2 regions of the Mycobacterium sp. IDUB_19 genome follow, and region 2 is predicted to be linked to the other one. Evidence: predicted binding sites of a transcription regulator. Region 2 holds the regulator's gene; the other holds the start of a gene.
The links. The regulator LexA, encoded in region 2, represses DNA repair genes until DNA is damaged. The targets are predictions, from matches to a motif close to CGAACANNTGTTCG.
Positions count from the first base shown of each region.

Region 1: the regulator LexA is predicted to act here: its motif matches at 1,482-1,495, upstream of ruvC (crossover junction endodeoxyribonuclease RuvC).

Region 1 is NZ_JBVAXR010000004.1:195,302-198,506, reverse strand. It holds gene ACZY0B_RS05965 (DUF4247 domain-containing protein) at 1-215, opposite strand, end outside; gene ACZY0B_RS05960 (DUF2617 family protein) at 212-715, opposite strand; gene ACZY0B_RS05955 (DUF4178 domain-containing protein) at 725-1,333, opposite strand; gene ruvC (crossover junction endodeoxyribonuclease RuvC) at 1,535-2,116, shown strand; gene ruvA (Holliday junction branch migration protein RuvA) at 2,113-2,727, shown strand; gene ruvB (Holliday junction branch migration DNA helicase RuvB) at 2,724-3,205, shown strand, end outside.
Region 2 is NZ_JBVAXR010000003.1:195,883-199,087, reverse strand. It holds gene nrdR (transcriptional regulator NrdR) at 1-269, opposite strand, end outside; gene ACZY0B_RS04705 (LysM peptidoglycan-binding domain-containing protein) at 427-921, opposite strand; gene lexA (transcriptional repressor LexA) at 1,236-1,937, shown strand; gene ACZY0B_RS04695 (LGFP repeat-containing protein) at 1,956-3,205, opposite strand, start outside.

The DNA of each region.
Region 1 (3,205 bases), on a different contig from region 2:
TCGGGTTCCTGATAGTCGGCGATCGTGTCGGCCACCTGGTCGGGTGATCCGTTGCACAGGTATCGCGCTCCGTTGGCATCGCGGGAGTACTCGCGATAGTTACTCGCGATATACGACCCAATATCCTTCTGCAGCAACATTATTCCGATTATCAAGGACACCACGGACGCCGCGGCCAGGCCGCCGGCAAGCCAGAACAGGTGTTTGCGGCTCACGGACGCCACCGGCTCGCCGTGTGGACTACCGTCCCGCCGGACGCCGCCGGGTACAGGTGCCACGTCTGCCAGCGCCAGCCGGTGCCGTCGGGTTCGGCGGCCAACACGGTCAGTGCGGCGTCATCGCCGGGGAATGTGCCGCCAAGCCAACCGGTTTCGGCTCGGCACCGCTCGCGCAGGTCGCGGGCCAGTCGGCGAAACGCCGCCTCGTCGTGGGTGTCGGTGTGCGATTCCAGCGAGTAACCCGAGGCTTCGGCGTGCTCGGGCAGCATGCCGGTGTCGCTGCCCGCGGTGCAGGACACCCGCTCGGAGAACCTGCTGTCGGCGTGCTCGATCGTGACGAGATGTGAGGCGCCGAGCACCCCGAGCCGCAGCGCGCTGCCGTCGGGATGGCGGAGCAAATGGCTGGCCAGCAGCGGCGGCGCGGGCGCGTTGAGCGCGAGCCGCAGCCTGCTTCCGGACACGTCGGCCGGAGCTACGGCGAGTTGATACAGCGGCACCGCGCGGTCCTACGCGGACGCCGGCGGCGCCGGGTAGACGGTGAGCTCGCCCGGCAGCACCGGCTTGCCCGTCGAGATCTCCCAGGGCGTGCCGGGTGCCCAGCGCTCGAAGGAGAGCAACACGGATTCGTCGGCATTTGCGCAGTCGACGAACTCCATCTCGCCGCCGGCCGGCAGGCCCGTCGTGCCTTCGGTGGTGTACGAGGCCCGACCGCGCTCCGACTCGTGAAACGCCGTTCCGTCGACCACATACTGGTCGCCGGGCTGCAACGTGAGGTCCTTGCGAGTCACCCACATGACCAGCTCGAGGCGCCCGTCGTCCTCCTCGACGGCGAACCAGGTCGGCTGGTCGCCGCCTTCCAGCAGGTGCTCCCACCACACGAACGGTCCCTCGCGATACGTGACCGATCCGCGGACCACGTAGTCGACACCGCCATAGCTGACGATGGCGCCCGGGCCCAGTTGCCGCGGTCCGAACTGCGGCATCGCGTCCGAGGACAGCGGATCGGGCCGCCTGCCCGGCCTAGCCCCGGCCTTGGGGCGCCGCCAGGCCACGACAAGCACCACGATGGACGCGATGAACAGCACCGCGGCCAGCACCACCAGCACTGTTCCCACGCAAACCCTCCCGTCGCCGCAACGGTCGGAGCGAACGTTGGCTTAAGTTAACAGCTTTTGCCGGTCCGGAGCCCTAAAGTGCCCGACCAAAATCCGGCGGGGCGCCGCGTGTCCTGTCCGTAGCGGTCACGCCCGACCGCTACGCTATCGAACAGCTGTTCGGGCCACAGTATTTTCAAGAAGTGGAAGTTGGAGCATGCTATGCGCGTGATGGGCGTCGACCCCGGACTGACCCGATGTGGGCTTTCGGTGGTCGAAGGCGGACGCGGCCGAAACATCGTCGCGCTGGATGTCGATGTGGTCCGTACCCCGTCGGATGCCGCGCTGCCCAAACGACTGCTGGCCATCAGCGACGCCGTCGAGCACTGGCTGGACACCCATCATCCGGACGTGATCGCGATTGAACGGGTGTTCGCCCAGCACAATGTGTCGACCGTGATGGGCACCGCGCAGGCCGGTGGCGTGATCGCGCTGGCGGCGGCCAAACGGGATATCGACGTGCACTTCCACACTCCCAGCGAGGTCAAGGCCGCGGTCACCGGCAACGGCACCGCCGACAAGGCTCAGGTCACCGCGATGGTCACCAGAATTCTTGCGCTGCAAGCCAAACCGACCCCGGCTGACGCGGCCGACGCGCTGGCGCTGGCCATCTGCCATTGCTGGAGAGCGCCGATGCTGTCCCGGATGGCGGCGGCCGAGGCGATGGCTGCCCAGCAGCGTCAGGCCTATCGAGCCAAGTTGGCGGCCAAGGCCAAGGCCGCCAAAGCGGGAGCGGGCCGATGATCGCGTCGGTGCGCGGTGAGGTGCTCGAGGTGGCACTCGATCATGTAGTGATCGAAGCCGCCGGCGTCGGCTACCGGGTGAACGCGACCCCGTCGACGTTGGCGACGCTGCGGCAGGGGAGCGAGGCCCGCCTGATCACCGCGCTGATCGTCCGCGAGGATTCGCAGACCCTGTACGGGTTTGTCGATGGCGAGAACCGCGACCTGTTCCTGACGCTGCTGTCGGTGTCGGGCGTTGGGCCGCGGCTGGCGATGGCGACCCTGGCCGTGCACGACGCCGCGGCGCTGCGCCAAGCGCTGGCCGACGGCGACGTCGTCGCGCTGACCCGGGTGCCCGGCATCGGCAAGCGCGGCGCCGAGCGCATGGTGCTGGAGTTGCGCGACAAGATCTATCCGGCCGGTGCGCCCGCGACAGCGCCGGCGGGCCCGGGTGTCAATGGCCACGCGGTGCGGAGCCCGGTGGTCGAGGCACTGGTCGGGTTGGGCTTCGCGGCCAAGCAGGCCGAGGAGGCCACCGACAAGGTGCTGGCGGCCGGCCGCGAAAATGGCGAGCAGGCAACGACTTCCGGCGCACTGCGGGCCGCGCTGTCACTGCTGGGTAAGTCCAAATGAGTGACGAGTATTCCGAAGACTATCCGGATCGCGACCTGTCCCCGGCGCTGACCGTCGGGGAGGGCGACATCGATGTCAGCCTGCGGCCCCGCTCGCTGCGGGAGTTCATCGGCCAGGCCCGGGTCCGCGAACAGCTGCAGCTGGTTCTCGAGGGCGCCAAAAACCGTGGCGGCACACCGGATCACATCCTGCTGTCCGGTCCGCCGGGCCTGGGTAAGACGTCGCTGGCGATGATCATCGCCGCTGAACTCGGGTCCGCGCTGCGGGTGACCTCGGGGCCGGCGCTGGAGCGCGCGGGTGATCTGGCCGCGATGCTGTCCAACCTGGTCGAGCACGATGTGCTGTTCATCGACGAGATTCACCGCATCGCCCGTCCGGCCGAGGAGATGCTCTACCTCGCGATGGAAGACTTCCGGGTCGACGTCGTCGTGGGCAAAGGCCCTGGGGCAACATCGATTCCGTTGGAGGTAGCGCCGTT
Region 2 (3,205 bases):
TCTTCCACCTGCTGGGCCAACAGATTCAGCGCGTCCTCGTCCACCTGACGGCCCTGGCACGCGCGGCGCACCCCTTTGACGACCTTTTCGCGACTGAACGGCTCGGTGACTCCGCTGCGCTTGACCACGGCCAGCACCGCGGTTTCTACCGTGGTGAAACGTCGCCCGCACTCCGGGCACGACCGGCGGCGCCGAATGGCTTGGCCTTCATCGGTTTCCCGCGAGTCAATTACCCGGGAATCGGGATGTCGGCAGAACGGACAATGCATGACCGCTCCTTCGCTGTGCCGGCATCTCGCAGAACACTCCGAGCGTACCCGCGCGCTCCCCGCCGGGCTAATGTAGCCGCGACACGTGCGCTGATACCAGCGCGAGAACTGAGCAGCGTTGGCGTAGAGCGGTTTTCGGAACTACGCCGCGGCGCCGTCAGCCGACCGGCGCGATCAGGGTCTGGCCGGCGGCCAGTGACGGCGAGTTCAGGTTGTTGAGTTCGCGGATACGGTCGGCGACCTGGCGGGCCGGCGCTTCGGGCGCCACCCGGTGTGCGACGTCCTGGAGGGATTCGCCCGGCTCGACCTGCACGACGGACAGCCTGTCCGGTACGGGAGCGGCCGCGGCGGCGGAGTCCCCGTTGGCGAGCTGACCGAGATTCGCGACCAGGCCCAGCCAGAGCGTGATGATCCCGGCCATCAGGGCCAGGCCCAACGTCGTCCCCAGCGTGGCCGGACGCCGGCGATGCGGCGCGGCCGACATCGCTACGCCGGTACCGCGGTAGCGCATCGGGGCGCCGACCGGCCGCGACTGCACGGACCGGCGCGCCCGCTGCGCGCGTTGCTGGTCGTAGCGAGGCCGCGCGAGGAACCCATCGCTGGGGCGCCGCACGTTGCTGGTCCGCGGTGAGACTGTGTGCATGAGCGTCATGTGCGTTCCTCCGGTCAACTAATCCTCGCTCGTGTGTTCGACAGTATCGCTCGTGTGTTCGAAATCCGAACATTTGAGCGAAGCGTGTCGCACGAGCAAAACGCTAGACCACGCCACCGACAGGACTGCTGGGTTGCTAGTACCGTCATGTCGCGCGAATACCCGATCTTCTCGAAAGTTACACACTTGTGATTCGCCAGTCCTAGGGACTTTGGGGCCAGTCCTGGGGCCTTTAGGCCCAAGTCCGCCGGATTGCGACACGCTAGTCGAACACATGTTTGATTCGCGGCTTCAAGGGGGCTACATTCAGTGCCATGAGCGACAGCAACAACACCTCAGCCGCCGGCCCCGAAGGCCGGTTGCATTCCGTGGATTCATCGCTTACCCAGCGGCAACGCACCATCCTGAACGTCATCCGGGAATCGGTGACCACCCGCGGATATCCGCCGAGCATCAGGGAGATCGGCGATGCCGTCGGCCTGACATCGACGTCCTCGGTGGCTCACCAATTGCGCACCCTCGAGCGCAAAGGGTTTCTGCGCCGCGACCCCAACCGCCCCCGGGCCGTCGATGTCCGCAGTGCCGACGACATCGCGACGGCCGCTGCGGTCACCGAGGTCGCCGGCTCCGACGCGTTGCCGGAACCCACCTACGTCCCCGTGCTCGGGCGCATCGCGGCCGGTGGACCGATCCTGGCCGAAGAAGCCGTCGAGGACGTCTTCCCGCTCCCCCGCGAGTTGGTCGGCGAGGGCACGCTCTTTCTGCTCAAAGTGGTCGGCGACTCGATGGTCGAAGCCGCGATCTGCGACGGCGACTGGGTCGTGGTGCGGCAGCAAAACGTCGCCGACAACGGCGACATCGTCGCCGCCATGCTCGACGGTGAGGCCACCGTCAAGACGTTCAAGCGCGCGGGTGGTCAGGTGTGGCTGATGCCGCACAACCCGGCGTTCGATCCCATCCCCGGCAATGAGGCGACCGTGCTCGGCAAGGTCGTCACGGTGATCCGCAAGGTCTAGCGCCGCGAGGTCCGGCGTCTAGTCGGCCTTGATGAAGCCGTTGACCAGCGCGGCTTCCTCACTGGACAGGAAGACTTCGGCGAGCGTGTCGTGGTAGAGGTCGCTGTCCGGGGTGTAGTACAGGCCGAAGCGAGCGCTCGCCTTGATCGGATAACCGTCGGGTATCTGATACGGGTCATCCAGCGGCAGGTGGATCGTCGGACGCCCGGCCGGGCTTAGTGCCGCGAGGGCGGCTGTCGGTTCGAAATCAGACTCGTCGTCGGCATCCGCGGCTGCGTGCCGTCCGCCTCTCGGCGCGGCGTCGGCTGCTGCGCCGACCACGGCGGCCAGGCCGGCGGCGGAGGCAGCGCCGGACGCGGAGCCGCCCGCGCCGGCAAGATCCGGCGGCGTGTGCGGCACGGCGACATCGGGATACGCGGACTCCGCCGCGTCGTCGGCATACGCGTCGTCGGCAAAAGCGTCGTCGGCATAGGAGGCGTCGGGGTGGGCGTCCGGCGGGGTGTGCGGCACGGCCATGTCGGGATAGGCCGCCTGGTCATCGTCGACCCCCGGATAGCCGGCCTCCGCATACGCGACGTCTTCCTCGGCGGCGTCTGGGTAGGCGGCTTCCGGGACGCCGGCATCGGTGTATTCAGCGTCCGGATCAGCGCGCTCCGGCACCTCGACAGCGTCCGGGTAGGCGGTTTCGGGAACCTCATCGCCATAGCCGGCCTCGGCGAGATCGTCCGCCGACACCACGGGGATGGAATCGGTGTCGACCGCGTCGGGATCTTGGTCGTCGACCCCTAACTGATCCCACTCCTCCTCGGATACGGTTTCGTCGTCGTACCCGGCCGCGGGTTCGGCGTCTTCGTCCAGGTCGGCCGTTTCGGGCGAATGCGGCCACCTGGCTCGCGGGGCGTTGTCGGCGTCGTGGTGCTCCGGTGCGTGCAGGTCGCCGTAGGACAAGTGCTCGATCGAGGCGTCGGCGTAATCGGGCCCCCAGCGCGGCTCACCCGGGTCGTCGTAACCGCCGACGTCGACGTCGCGATCGAAGTCGTAGGGCGCGGCGACGCGCTCGGCGCGATGCCGGCGCCACCGCAACGCCACAAATACTGCCAGCAACACCAGAACCAGCAGCGGGACCAGGGCGAACAGGTACCACCAGCTCCAGCTGAACCACTTCTTGGCGTGCGGCGGCATTGCCGAACCGCTCGGCTGGTTCTGTCCCGACACCTGCAAGCCGGACAACAGCGGGGCCAGGTTCGCCGGGTCGGTGGAGAAGGTGT